DNA from 2 places in the Streptomyces sp. NPDC056628 genome. Region 1 is predicted to be linked to the other one. Evidence: riboswitches for the same ligand, from Rfam matches in the RefSeq annotation. Region 1 holds a riboswitch; the other holds the start of a gene.

Region 1 (7,230 bases):
GCCCCGTGGGCGGCCATGATGGGGGCATGGCGGGGCTGGAGGGTATCGAACAGCCGCGGGGACACAGCCGTGCGACCGCGGCGCGCTGGTCGCCGGCGGTCGAGGACGAAACTGCCGCGAAGGCGCTGGAGTTGTTCGGCAATCCCACGGAGGCCGAAGTTCCGCTCCCGTCCCGCCCGGAGTCCGCCGCCACCGCACGCCGGCTGACCCAGACGGTGGTCCTGCGGCAGTGGGCCCTGAGCCCCAGGATGGCCGAGGACGCCGTGCTCCTCGTCTCCGAACTCGTCGGCAACGCCGTCCGCCACACCGGCGCCCGGGTCTTCGGCTTACGGATGCGCCGCCGCCGCGGCTGGATCCGCATCGAGGTCCGCGACCCCTCACGCGGTCTGCCCTGTCTGATGCCGGTCCAGGAGATGGACGTCAGCGGCCGGGGGCTCTTCCTCGTCGACAAGCTCGCCGACCGGTGGGGCGTGGATCTGCTGCCCCGCGGCAAGACGACCTGGTTCGAGATGAGGGTCACCGAGCGCTGAGGGCCACCCCGCTTCCGCGAACGGATAATCTGACCTGCGGCAAAAAGCCAGCACGACACGACTTGACGCGAGTACACGCGAGTAGAGGGGCGGACCGGTGGCGCACATCGACATCGAGGAAGCACGCAAGCAGTTCGAGCGCATCGATGCGGACGGCGACGGCACCATCACCGCCGCCGAGTTCAAGACCGCCCTCGCCCAGGGCGGCGACTGGAATGTCACCGAGACCGTCGCCGAGGCCATCATCAAGAGCCGCGACCTCAACGGCGACAAGCTGCTGTCCTTCGACGAGTTCTGGGCCTTCCTGAACAAGTAGCACCCGGGCAGGACCCGGCGGCAGGACCCCGTGAAGGGGCGCCCCCCCGTGAGGACGGCGCCCCTTCAGGCGTTCCCGGCCCACTCCCGCAGCGCCGCCTTGCTGGAGAAGTTCCCCACGTTCTTGTCCAGCGGGTCGTCCGTGTACTGGTGGAAGCGCCACTTCGCCTTGATCCGGGGCTTGCCCTTGGTGACGTAGTCGGCGATCCACAGGCCGTCCCCGGCGTACGACGTGGTGTCGACGTTCAGCCAGTAGTGACGGTTGCAGTACAGCACCACCCGGTTGTCGGGCCGCTTCTCCTTGAGGAGGCGGATGAACCGGTCCTTCTCCGCGTTGCCGGCGTGCGTGCCCTCACCGGTCGTCTCCCAGTCGACGGCGAGGATGTCACCCGCCTTCTCCGGCGCGTGCTTCAGGAAGTAGTCCGCCTGGGCGGTCAGGTTCCCCGGCCACAGGAAGTGGTAGTAGCCGACGACCAGACCCGCGTCACGGCCGTGCTTGGCCTGGGCGGAGAGCTTGGGGTTGACGTAGGACCGGCCCTCCGTCGCCTTGATGAAGACGAAGGAGAGGCCGTCGGTGTCGTAGGAGGAGGACTGGTACGCGCTCACGTCGATGCCGCGCAGCATGGGGGGACTCCCTGAGGTGCCGTGGGGGGACAGGAGTTGACCTGGCTTATGCCCCACCGTGGCACGGCCGACGCGTCACCGACGTGGAATCGTCAACATTCGATGATGTTGACGGCCAGCCCGCCGCGCGCCGTCTCCTTGTACTTGACGGACATGTCGGCGCCCGTTTCCTTCATCGTCTTGATGACCTTGTCCAGGGACACCTTGTGCGAGCCGTCGCCGCGCATCGCCATCCGGGCGGCCGTGACCGCCTTCACGGCCGCCATGCCGTTGCGCTCGATGCAGGGGATCTGCACGAGGCCCCCGACCGGGTCGCAGGTGAGGCCCAGGTTGTGCTCCATGCCGATCTCGGCGGCGTTCTCCACCTGCTCGGGGGAGCCGCCCAGCACCTCCGCCAGCGCGCCCGCCGCCATCGAGCAGGCCGAGCCGACCTCGCCCTGGCAGCCGACCTCGGCGCCGGAGATCGAGGCGTTCTCCTTGAAGAGCATGCCGATCGCGCCCGCGGCCAGCAGGAAGCGGACCACGCCCTCCTCGTCGGCGCCGGGCACGAAATTGATGTAGTAGTGCAGGACGGCCGGGATGATGCCCGCCGCGCCGTTCGTGGGGGCGGTGACCACCCGGCCGCCGGCGGCGTTCTCCTCGTTCACGGCCATCGCGTAGAGCGTGATCCACTCCATGGCCAGCGCCTTCGCGTCCCCCTCGGAACGCAGCTTGCGCGCGGTGTTCGCGGCCCGGCGGCGCACCTTCAGGCCGCCGGGCAGGATGCCCTCGCGGCTCATGCCCCGCGACACGCACTCCCGCATCACCCGCCAGATCTCCAGCAGGCCCGCGCGGATCTCCTCCTCGGTGCGCCACGCCCGCTCGTTCTCCAGCATCAGCGCCGAGATCGACAGGCCGGTCTCGCGGGTCAGACGCAGCAGCTCGTCGCCCGTGCGGAACGGGTACTTCAGGACGGTGTCGTCGAGCCTGATCCGGTCCTCGCCGACCGCGTCCTCGTCGACGACGAAGCCGCCGCCCACCGAGTAGTACGTCTTCGTCAGCAGCTCGGCGCCCTGGGCGTCGTACGCCCACAGGGTCATGCCGTTCGCGTGGTACGGGAGGGCCTTGCGGCGGTGCAGGACCAGGTCGTCGTCGAAGGAGAAGGCGATCTCGCGCTCGCCGAGCAGCCGCAGCCGGCCCGACTCCTTGATCGACTCCACCCGCTGGTCCGCGGACTCGACGTCCACGGTGCGCGGCGAGTCGCCCTCCAGGCCGAGCAGCACCGCCTTCGGGGTGCCGTGGCCGTGTCCGGTGGCGCCCAGCGAGCCGTACAGCTCGGCCCGTACGGCGGTGGCGGACTCCAGCAGGCCCTCGTTGCGCAGCCGGCGCGCGAACATACCGGCCGCCCGCATCGGACCCACCGTGTGGGAGCTGGACGGGCCGATGCCGATCGAGAACAGGTCGAAGACCGATATGGCCACGGAAACTCCTCGGTGCGGGGTGGTGCGGGGGGCCTTTCCCGGGGTGCCCCGCACCATCGAGTGTGCGGGACGCCCCGGGAAAGGGACGGCGGTCCTACTTGTTCAGACCGGCGTAGAGCGGGTGCTTGTCGGCCAGCGCCTTCACCCGTGCCTTGAGCGCCGTGGCGTCGTACGACGGCTTCAGCGTCTCGGCGATCACGTCCGCGACCTCGGTGAAGTCCTCCGCGGTGAAACCGCGGGTGGCCAGCGCGGGGGTGCCGATGCGGAGCCCGGAGGTCACCATCGGCGGACGCGGGTCGTTCGGCACCGCGTTGCGGTTGACTGTGATTCCCACCTCATGGAGGCGGTCCTCGGCCTGCTGCCCGTCCAGCTCGGAGTCACGCAGGTCGACCAGGATCAGGTGCACGTCCGTGCCGCCGGACAGCACGTTCACCCCGGCCTCCCGGGCGTCCGCCGCGGTCAGCCGGTCCGCGAGGATCCGGGCGCCCTCGATCGTGCGGCGCTGGCGCTCCTTGAACTCCTCGGAAGCCGCGACCTTGAACGAGACCGCCTTGGCGGCGATCACGTGCTCCAGCGGGCCGCCCTGGAAGCCCGGGAAGACCGAGGAGTTCAGCTTCTTCGCGAACTCCTTGCTGCGGGCCAGGATGATCCCGCCGCGCGGACCGCCGAGCGTCTTGTGGGTGGTGGAGGTGACCACGTCGGCGTGCGGCACCGGGTTGGGGTGCAGCCCGGCCGCGACCAGGCCCGCGAAGTGGGCCATGTCCACCCACAGGTAGGCGCCGGTCTCGTCCGCGATCCGGCGGAAGGCCGCGAAGTCCAGCTGCCGCGGGTACGCCGACCAGCCCGCGATGATCACCTTCGGCCGGTGCTCCTTGGCGAGGCGCTCCACCTCGTCCATGTCGACCAGACCGCTCTCGGCGTCCACGTGGTACGCGACCACCTGGAACTGCTTGCCGGAGAAGTTCAGCCGCATCCCGTGGGTGAGGTGACCGCCGTGCGCCAGGTCCAGGCCCAGGATGGTGTCGCCGGGCTGGGCCAGCGCGAACAGCGCGGCCTGGTTGGCCGAGGCGCCCGAGTGCGGCTGCACGTTGGCGTACTCGGCGCCGAACAGCTCCTTGACCCGGTCGATCGCGATCTGCTCGGCGACGTCGACGTGCTCGCAGCCGCCGTAGTAGCGCCGGCCCGGGTAGCCCTCGGCGTACTTGTTCGTCAGGACCGAGCCCTGCGCCTCCATGACGGCGAGCGGAGCGAAGTTCTCCGACGCGATCATCTCGAGGGTGGACTGCTGACGCTCCAGCTCGGCGTCGAGCGCCGCGGCGACCGCCGGGTCCAGCTCGTGCAGGGGCGTGTTCAGAAGGGAGTTCTCAGACATGGGGGACTACGGCTCCTCAGCCGGCGGTGTGGGCGGCGTACTCGTCGGCGGAGAGCAGGTCGGCCGGCTCCTCCGTGACGCGCACCTTGAACAGCCAGCCGCCCTCGAAGGGGGCCGAGTTCACCAGGGCCGGGTCGTTCACCACGTCCTCGTTGATCTCGGTGACCTCGCCGGTGACCGGGGAGTACAGGTCGGAGACGGACTTCGTCGACTCCAGTTCGCCACAGGTGTCACCCGCGGTCACGGTCGAGCCGACCTCGGGGAGCTGGGCGTAGACGACGTCGCCGAGCGCGTTCGCCGCGAACTCGGTGATGCCGACCGTGGCGACGCCGTCCTCGGCGGTCGCGAGCCACTCGTGCTCCTTGCTGTAACGCAGCTGCTGGGGGTTGCTCATGGCCTGAATTCTCCTGTACACGCGGGAGTGCTGATGAAGGGGGGACGGGGGACACGGACACGGCGGCGGGCGTGCGCGGGCGCACGCCGCCCTGCCAGTCTGTACGCGCGGCGGCGCTCGTGCCGCTCGCGGGTCCTACTTCTGGCGCTTGTAGAACGGCAGCGCCACGACCTCGTACGGCTCGTGGGTGCCGCGGATGTCCACGCCGACACCGGGGGTGCCCGGCACCGCGTGCGCGGCGTCGACGTACGCCATGGCGATCGGCTTGCCCAGGGTCGGGGAGGGGGCGCCCGAGGTCACCTCGCCGACGACCTCGCCGCCGGCGACGACCGGGTACCCGGCGCGCGGGACCCGGCGGCCCTCGGCGACCAGGCCGACCAGGACGCGCGGCGGGGCCGTCTCGGCGCGGGCGGCGGCCTCCTGGAGCGCCTCGCGCCCCACGAAGTCGCCCTCCTTCTCGAACTTCACCACCCGGCCGAGCCCGGCGTCGAAGGGGGTGAGCGAGGTCGACAGCTCGTTGCCGTACAGCGGCATGCCCGCCTCCAGGCGGAGCGTGTCCCGGCAGGACAGACCGCACGGGACCAGGCCGACGCCCTCGCCGGCCCCGGTCAGCGCCTGCCACAGCGCCACGGCGTGCTCCGGCTTCACGAACAGCTCGAAGCCGTCCTCGCCGGTGTAGCCCGTGCGGGCGATCAGAGCGGGCACGCCGGCGACGGTGCCGGGCAGGCCGGCGTAGTACTTCAGGCCGTCGAGGTCGGCGTCGGTCAGGGACTTCAGGATGCCGGGGGACTCGGGGCCCTGGACGGCGATCAGCGCGTACGCGTCGCGGTCGTCGCGGACCTCGGCGTCGAAGCCGGCCACCCGCTCGGTCAGGGCGTCGAGCACGACCTGGGCGTTGGAGGCGTTGGCGACGACCATGTACTCCGTCTCGGCGAGCCGGTACACGATCAGGTCGTCGAGGATGCCGCCGTCGGCCTGGCAGATCATGGTGTAGCGGGCGCGGCCGACGCCGACGGACGCGATGTTGCCGACCAGGGCGTGGTTGAGGAAGGCGGCCGCCTGGGCGCCGGTGACCGTGATCTCGCCCATGTGGGACAGGTCGAACAGGCCGGCCCGGGTGCGCACCGCGTTGTGCTCGTCGCGCTCGGAGCCGTAGCGCAGGGGCATGTCCCAGCCGGCGAAGTCGGTCATGGTGGCGCCGAGCGAGCGATGCAGGGCATCGAGCGCGGTACGGCGCGGTGCGGAGGCTGCGGTACTGCTCATCGGTCGGTCTTCTCCAAGGGCAGACGGGCGAGGAACGTCCTCCCCATCTGTCATCGGAACCTGAGAGGTTCGCCACGACCCCCGGCAGGGAAGTTCATGGCTTGCACCGTGGGTGGAGCCACCGCGCACGGTGGCCCGCTTTTCAGATGTGCCTCGCCCGCGCGGTAACGGGGCCTGAGAGATTCAAGGGAGGGACTTGCTCCTTCGGCGCCCCGGCGGCGTACTGCCGGGGACTCTCCCGCGCGGATTCAAACGGCCGGTATGCAGTTGGCGCCGACATCATCGCACGCCCGGGCCCGTCTGCCCCAGGCCACATCTGTAACCGGCCTGTGGCAGTAAGCGAACGAAAACGGAGGCGATCGTCTATTACCTTCTCTTTACACGCGGTGGGGACGGGGAAGCCTGTATGCGGAGGAGGAGGACGATGACGGTGAAGCGCACCTCGGCGTACGCCACGACGTCGGGCATCGCCCTGCCCGGGCAGCCGGCCGCCCCCGTCGTCGAGGCCGGTGCGCCCGCGCCCGTCGTCCGCGACCTGCGCGAGCGGTCCGGCCGCAGCCCGCACGCCCTGCTCTTCGGCCCGCGCGACCTCGTCGTGATCACCGGTCTGCCCGGCAGCGGCAAGTCCACCCTGATGCGGCGGACCGTGCGCGGCCCGCGCATCGACTCCCAGGACACCCGGGACCGCTGGGACGCCCGGATGCCCGACCTCCTGCCCTACACCCTCTACCGCCCCCTGGTCCGCCTCTCCCACTACGCCGGGCTGCGCCGCGCCGTCCGGCGCGGGGGCGGGCTCGTCGTGCACGACTGCGGCACCCAGGCGTGGGTGCGCGGCTGGCTGGCCCGGGCTGCCCGGCGCCGCGGCGGCGTCCTGCACCTGCTGGTGCTCGACGTCGACCCGGACACCGCGCTGGCGGGGCAGCGCGAGCGCGGCCGGGGCGTCTCCCGGTACGCCTTCCTGCGCCACCGGCGCGCCGCCGCCCGGCTGATGCGCGCGGTCACCGCCGGCGACCTGCCCCGGGGCTGCGGCTCCGCCGTGCTGCTCGACCGGGACGCGGCCGCGGCGCTGCGCCGGATCGGCTTTACGGGCTGACCGGACCCCGCCGGCCGGCGCCGGGCACCGGTAGCCTTTCGACCCTCAGACGTGTTTCACAGCAGGCGGTCACCCACAGATGGACTTCGCAGCGGATCTCCCCGCGGACTTCCCGGCAGGCTCACCTCTCCACCCGCACGGCGGCTGGCCCGGCAACGAACTGGAGGAGGTGCTCTCCG
Region 2 (7,230 bases), on a different contig from region 1:
GAGCGACCCGGGAAGCACGCCCTGCAGGCGCTGGAGCAGGTAGAGGAACAGGACGCCGACGGCGGAGAAGGCGAGGACGCCGCGCAGGTACGCGGTCCAGCGCATCTGCCGGTCGGGGTCGGCACCGATGCACCGGTAGATCCACTTCTCGGCACGCCAGTGCCGGTCCGAGGAGTAGACCCGGGCCATATAGGTGCCGAGCGGTTTGTGGGCGAGCGCCAGGGCTGCGGTGAGGGCCAGCAGCTGGAGGACGCCGGCGGAGACGGGACCCATCTGCGTTCTCAGAACCTCTCCGGGAAGATCAGGGCGAGGACGAGATAGCCCAGCAGGGCGACGGCCACGACGAGGCCGACGAGATTCTCGGCGGTCACAGCTTCGTCACCCCCTTGGCGACGAGGGCCACCAGCGTGAAGCACGCGATGGTGGTGACGACGAAGGCCAGATCGGCCATCGTGGACTCCTGGGTGAAGGTCGTTCGGACGGGACGCTTCGAGGAAACCTCCTCCGTGGCCGGAAACGACCGCCGTTGACGGCTCCCATACGGCCCGCCGCGCTCCCTTGACGGAACCCATACGGTGCCGCGCCCGAGCCATGTCCGCCCTGGCCCGTGGCATACGGAAGGGCTCCGCCCCCGGCCGGTCACGGCCGGGGGCGGAGCCCTTCGTCATCTCACACGCGGCGTCGATCCGCGCCGGCGGTCAGCCCTCGTACGCGTCCATGGGCGGGCAGGAGCACACCAGGTTCCGGTCGCCGAAGGCCTGGTCGATCCGGCGCACCGGCGGCCAGTACTTGTCGGCGGCCGACACTCCGGCCGGGAACACGGCCTCCTCACGGGTGTACGCGTGCTCCCACGCGCCGCCGAGCGCACCGGCGGTGTGCGGGGCGTTGCGCAGCGGGTTGTCGTCGGCGGGCCAGTCCCCCGAGCCGACCTTCTCGATCTCCGCGCGGATGGCGATCATCGCGTCGCAGAACCGGTCGAGTTCGGTCAGGTCCTCGGACTCGGTCGGCTCGATCATCAGCGTTCCGGCCACCGGGAACGACATGGTCGGCGCGTGGAAGCCGTAGTCGATGAGGCGCTTGGCCACGTCGTCCACGCTCACGCCGGTCGCCTTGGTCAGCGGCCGCAGGTCGATGATGCACTCGTGGGCGACCAGCCCGCCCGGACCGGTGTACAGCACCGGGTAGTGCGGCTCGAGGCGCTTGGCGATGTAGTTCGCGGACAGCACGGCCACCTGCGTGGCCCGCTTGAGGCCCTCGCCGCCCATGAGGCGGACGTACGCCCACGAGATGGGCAGGATGCCGGCGGAACCCCAGGGCGCGGCCGAGATCGGGCCGACGCCCGTCTCCGGGCCGGCCGCGGGCTGCAGCGGGTGGTTCGGCAGGTACGGCGCCAGGTGCGCGCGCACGCCGACCGGGCCGACGCCCGGACCGCCGCCGCCGTGCGGGATGCAGAAGGTCTTGTGCAGGTTCAGGTGCGAGACGTCACCGCCGAAGTGGCCGGGCTTGGCCAGCCCCACCAGCGCGTTGAGGTTGGCGCCGTCGACGTAGACCTGGCCGCCGGCCTCGTGCACCTGCGCGCAGATGTCGGCGACGTGCTCCTCGAACACGCCGTGCGTGGACGGGTAGGTGATCATCAGCACGGCGAGCTCGTCACGGTGCTTCTCGATCTTCGCCCGCAGGTCCTCGACGTCGATCTCGCCGTCCTCGGCGGTCTTCACGACGACGACCTTCATGCCGGCCATCACGGCGCTGGCGGCGTTCGTGCCGTGCGCGGAGGACGGGATCAGACAGATGGTCCGCTGGTCGTCGCCGTTGGCCCGGTGGTAGCCGCGCACGGCGAGCAGACCGGCCAGCTCGCCCTGCGAACCGGCGTTCGGCTGGAGCGACACCTTGTCGTAGCCGGTGACCTCGGCGAGACGTTCCTCCAGCTCGCGGATGAGGGTCAGATAGCCCTCCGCCTGCTCGGCGGGCGCGAACGGGTGCAGCTGGCCGAACTCGGGCCAGGTGACCGGCTCCATCTCGGTCGTCGCGTTGAGCTTCATCGTGCAGGAGCCCAGCGGGATCATGCCGCGGTCGAGCGCGTAGTCGCGGTCGGCGAGCCGGCGCAGGTAGCGCAGCATCGCGGTCTCGGAGCGGTGCTGCCGGAAGACGGGGTGCGTCAGGTACTCGTCGCCGCGCAGCAGCGCCTCGGGCAGCGCGTCCCCGGCGGCCGCGTCCAGCGCGTCGATACGGCCCTCGACGCCGAATGCCCTCCACACGGAGGAGACCTGGGACCGGGTGGTCGTCTCGTCGCAGGCGGCGGACACGTGGTCGGCGTCGACGAGGCGCAGGTTCACCCCGTGGTCGCGGGCGGCGGCGACGACGTCGGCGGCCTTGCCGGGCACGCGGGCCGTCACGGTGTCGAAGAACGAGCCGTGCACGACCTCGACCCCGCCGGCCGACAGGCCCGCGGCGAGGATCGTGGCGTAGCGGTGGGTCCGGGCGGCGATGCCCTTGAGGCCGTCGGGGCCGTGGTAGACGGCGTACATGCCGGCCATCACGGCGAGCAGCACCTGGGCGGTGCAGATGTTGCTGGTCGCCTTCTCCCGGCGGATGTGCTGCTCACGGGTCTGCAGGGCGAGCCGGTACGCCTTGTTGCCGTCGGCGTCCACGGACACGCCCACGAGGCGGCCGGGCAGGCTGCGCGCGAATTTCTCGCGCACCGCCATGTAACCGGCGTGCGGCCCGCCGAAGCCCATCGGCACACCGAACCGCTGCGTGGTGCCCACCGCGATGTCCGCGCCGAGCTCGCCGGGCGACTTCAGCAGGGTGAGCGCCAGCAGGTCGGCGGCGACGGTCACGAGGGCACCGAGCTCATGGGCCCGCTCGATGACGGGCGTGAGGTCCCGCACGGCACCGGAGGCGCCCGGGTACTGCAGGAGCACGCCGTTGATCTCGCGCTCGGCGACCTCGGCCGGGATGCCCTCGCTGAGGTCGGCGACCACGACCTCCACGCCGGTGGGCTCGGCACGGGTCTGGATGACGGCGATGGTCTGCGGAAGGGCGTCCGCGCCGACCAGGAAGAGGCCCTTCTTGTTCTTGCCCATACGCAGCGACAGAGCCATCGCCTCGGCGGCGGCGGTGCCCTCGTCGAGCAGCGAGGCGCCGGAGGTCGGCAGCCCGGTGAGGTCGGCGACCACCGTCTGGAAGTTGAGCAGGGCCTCCAGCCGGCCCTGGGAGATCTCCGGCTGATACGGCGTGTAGGCCGTGTACCAGGCGGGGTTCTCCATGACGTTGCGCAGGATGACCGGCGGGGTGAACGTCCCGTAGTAGCCGAGGCCGACCATCGAGTCCAGGACCTGGTTCCGGTCGGCGAGGGAGCGCAGCTCGGCCAGCACCTCGGCCTCGGTCCGCGCACCGGGCAGGTCGAGCGCGTCGGCGTTCTTGATGACGTCCGGGACCGCGGCGGCGGTCAGCTCGTCGAGCGAGCCGTACCCGACGTGGGCGAGCATCTTGGCCCGCGCCTCGGAATCGGGACCGATGTGACGCTGCTCGAAGGGAATCCCTTGCTCGAGCTCGGAGAGCGGAATGCGATGGGCGGTCATTGCGGAGGCCTCCTGGTCTGACGCGACCTTCGAGGGGCACCACGGCGCGGGTACCCGGACGGCCTCCCCCTCTGTCATCTCGACCTGAGAGCTTCACCGGGGCGCCCGAGGGTCCCGGCTTTCACCGTCGGTGAGAGCGGGAGCCGTCGACACCCGCCCTGCTTTCCAGAGTGACCTCGTCCATGCGGTACGTGTGCCTGAGAGATTCCGGGGAGGATTTGCTCCTTCGGCGCCTCCGGTGATCTCCGGAGGACTCTCCCGCACGGGGTCAGCAGCCGCCGCCAAGCCTACCAGCGGGGTCGCCGCACGAACCTTCGAGTGGCCGCGGTCACGGATCTGGCTTTTCGTAGTGCTGACGGATGACTTGCGACCAAGTGGAGGGACCGTGCAGACCGACATCGATCCGCGCAACCTGATCGGCCGCAAGGCCTTCGACCGCAGCGGCACCAAGATCGGCACCATCGACGAGGTGTACCTGGACGACGCGACCGGCGTACCCGAATGGGCGGCGATACACACCGGTCTCTTCTCCCGCGACGCCTTCGTCCCCCTGGAGCCGAGCGAACTGGTGGACGGCAGCCTGCACGTCCCCTTCGACCGCGCCCTGATCAAGGACGCCCCCGACTTCGGCGTGGGCCGCCACCTCTCCCCCGAACAGGAACTGCAGCTCTACCACCACTACGGCCTCGACGTGTCCCCGGGCCCCCCACCCCCGGACCACGACTTCGGCACCCTGGCCCCCACCAACACCCCCGACGACAACCCCTGACGGAGCCGTGGGCAGTCCTGCCGCCGGGGCGGGACAGGTGGGCGCGGCGACACCCGCAAGCGCGCCCCAGCGCCTTCTCCGCCCCGGCAGACCTACCCCCGCACCACGGGCGCCTCCCCCTGCGCGGCAGCCGACGCCTCCCCCCACCCCGACACCAACGGCAACGGTTCCGCCACGTCCAGCGCCGGATCATCGACCCGAAACGTCCGCACCCGCCCCGGCCCGGAATCCGGCGTCTCGAAGCGCACGGTCACCCGCCCGACCCCACTCCCCTGCACCCACCCGTGCCCGTACGCGGCGTGCCGCACATCGTGCCCGGCATGCCACCGCCGCTCAGCGGGCTGCTCCTCAGCCCGCCCTTCTTCGCCACCGCCGACACCGCCCCCGTCCCCCTCAGAAGTGACCGTGGCACCCGAAAGCCCGAGCTCCCCCTCATCGGCATCGCCCCCCACCCCCTCCACAGCCCCCGCAGCCTGAGCGAACAGATCCTCCTGCGTGTAGTCGGCCAGTCCGCTCACCCCGACCCCCAGCAGCCGCACACCCCCGGTCGTGTCCACCCCGTCCAGCAACCGCGCGGCAGCCTCCCGCACCACCGCCGGATCATCCGTCGGCCCCCGCAACGTCTCCGACCGCGTCAACGTCGAGAAGTCGTACCGCCGAACCTTCAGCACGATCGTCCGCCCCGACAACCCGGCCCCCCGCAACCGCCGCACACAGCGGTCGGCGAGCCGCTGCACCTCCAGCCCCACCCGCACCCGGTCATGGATGTCCACGTCGTACGTGTCCTCGACCGAGACGGACTTCGCCTCCCGCTCGGCCACCACGGGCCGCTCGTCGTGCGCCAGCGCCATCGCGTACAGGGCGTGCCCGTGCGCCTTCCCCAGCAGCCGCACCAGCTCGTCCTCGCCCGCCTCGGCGATCTCCTCGACGGTGTGGATCCCGGCCCGCCGCAGATGGTCCCCGGTGGCCGGCCCCACCCCCGGCAGCACGCGCACGGACATCGGCCCGAGGAGCGCCCGCTCGGTCCCCGGCTCGATCAGCACCATCCCGTCCGGCTTGGCCTGCTCCGAGGCGATCTTCGCGACCATCTTGGACGCCGCGAGCCCCACCGACCCGGCCAGGCCGGTGGCGGTCCGTATGTCGGAGCGCAGCTTCACCCCCACCAGGCGAACGGACTCCGCGTCCCAGGCCACTCCCCCGGCCTCCAGGTCCACGAAGGCCTCGTCCAGGCTCAACGGCTCCACCAGGGGCGACAGCTCCCGCAGCAGCCCCATCACACGCTCGCTGACGTCCCGGTAGATCGAGAAGCGCGGCACGAGATACGCGGCGTTGGGCGCGAGCCGCCGCGCCTGCGCCATCGGCATGGCCGAGTGCACCCCGAAGATCCGCGCTTCGTACGACGCTGTGGCGACCACCCCGCGCGGTCCCAGCCCGCCTACGATCACGGCCTTCCCCCGCAGGCTCGGCTTGGACGCCTGCTCCACCGACGCGTAGAAGGCATCCATGTCGAGATGCAGGATGGTGGGCGCGTTTCTCACAGTTCCGATGCTGCCCTACGGCACTGACAACGCCTCTCCGCGTCCTCAGACCGCGCGGTTGCGCCGCCGTGCCAGCTCGTCGGCCGGGTTGTGCCCGACCAGCGTCTCCCCGGTGTCGATCCGCTCCCCGTGCAGCTGCGACAACGCGCTCTCGACGTCCCGCCACACCACGCCGACGGCGATCCCGAAGATCCCCTGCCCGCCCTGCAGCAGCGCGTGGACCTCGTCCGGCGACGTGCACTCGTACACGGTGGCGCCGTCGCTCATCAGGGTCAGCCGTTCGAGGTCCCGGAAGCCCTGCTCGCGCAGGTGCTGGACGGCGGTCCTGATGTTCTGCAGGGACACACCGGTGTCCAGGAAGCGCTTCACGATCTTGAGGACGACGACGTCCTGGAAGCTGTAGAGGCGCTGCGTCCCCGACCCGTACGCCGGCCGCACACTGGGCTCGACGAGTCCGGTGCGGGCCCAGTAATCCAGTTGCCGGTACGTGATCCCCGCGGCCGCACAGGCCGTCGGACCCCGGTAACCGATCTGCTCGGACGCCATGGACGCCGCCCCTCCGCCGCTGCTCGGCACGGCCGCCGGTCGTTGCGGTGCGTGATCGGCCGCACCGCCCTGGACAGCGCTGCCGTGAAGCGGGTACGGGCCGCTCGCCCCGAGGCCGCGCTCGGGTGCACCCCCAGCCGTACCGCCGCCGCTGCTTCTCACGCCGACCTCCGTCCTTGACCTGCCTTCTCGACGGTAGGCAGTCACCGGGGGTGCGTCAACGATCGCCACACTCGGCACGCCGAGTGATAATCACCCTACGAGTGGTTTCCCGTGCCCCGTCGCGGGGAAAGGCTAGCCGAATGCCCCCGAACCGGGGTCCATGACGCCCTCCCTCGCCCGTGGCACATGCCCGGCACGCGGGCCGTGACGGACCGTGGGCCGGGCCGCTCCGGACCAGGCCGGCGGGCCGCCCACGCCGTCTCACTGACTGCTGCTGCCGAAGTCCTCCGGCGAGATCTGGTCGAGGAACTCGCGGAACTTCTCCACCTCGTCCTCCTGCTCGTCCGGGATCGCGATGCCCGCGTCGTCGAGCACACCGTCACTGCCGTAGATCGGCGTCCCGGTGCGCAGGGCCAGCGCTATGGCGTCGGACGGACGGGCGCTCACCTCGACACCGCTGGCGAAGACCAGCTCGGCGTAGAAGACGCCCTCACGCAGATCGGTGATGCGCACTTCGGTGAGCTCCTGGCCGACCGCCTCGAGCACGTCCTTGAACAGGTCGTGGGTCAGCGGTCGCGCGGGGGCCATGCCCTGCTGGGCGAAGGCGATCGCCGTCGCCTCCCCGGGCCCG

The links. Region 1 has a riboswitch for glycine ahead of gcvT (glycine cleavage system aminomethyltransferase GcvT). Riboswitches for the same ligand answer to the same signal wherever they lie in the genome.
Region 2: linked by a shared signal. The riboswitch ahead of gcvP (aminomethyl-transferring glycine dehydrogenase) and the one ahead of gcvT (glycine cleavage system aminomethyltransferase GcvT) in region 1 are both predicted to bind glycine.

The regions. Positions count from the first base shown of each region.
Region 1 is NZ_JBHTWG010000032.1:26,701-33,930, forward strand. Features, by position in the region: gene ACFRAC_RS29055 (ATP-binding protein) at 27-530, shown strand; gene ACFRAC_RS29060 (EF-hand domain-containing protein) at 628-846, shown strand; gene ACFRAC_RS29065 (glycoside hydrolase family 25 protein) at 912-1,469, opposite strand; gene ACFRAC_RS29070 (L-serine ammonia-lyase) at 1,562-2,929, opposite strand; gene glyA (serine hydroxymethyltransferase) at 3,024-4,301, opposite strand; gene gcvH (glycine cleavage system protein GcvH) at 4,318-4,695, opposite strand; gene gcvT (glycine cleavage system aminomethyltransferase GcvT) at 4,831-5,958, opposite strand; glycine riboswitch at 6,111-6,209, opposite strand; gene ACFRAC_RS29090 (AAA family ATPase) at 6,383-7,051, shown strand; gene ACFRAC_RS29095 (enhanced serine sensitivity protein SseB) at 7,131-7,230, shown strand, end outside.
Region 2 is NZ_JBHTWG010000002.1:7,553-14,782, reverse strand. Features, by position in the region: gene kdpA (potassium-transporting ATPase subunit KdpA) at 1-273, opposite strand, end outside; gene kdpF (K(+)-transporting ATPase subunit F) at 282-371, opposite strand; gene gcvP (aminomethyl-transferring glycine dehydrogenase) at 699-3,584, opposite strand; glycine riboswitch at 3,760-3,855, opposite strand; gene ACFRAC_RS03365 (PRC-barrel domain-containing protein) at 3,970-4,353, shown strand; gene ACFRAC_RS03360 (DNA polymerase IV) at 4,446-5,891, opposite strand; gene ACFRAC_RS03355 (MerR family transcriptional regulator) at 5,937-6,599, opposite strand; gene ACFRAC_RS03350 (bifunctional nuclease family protein) at 6,861-7,230, opposite strand, start outside.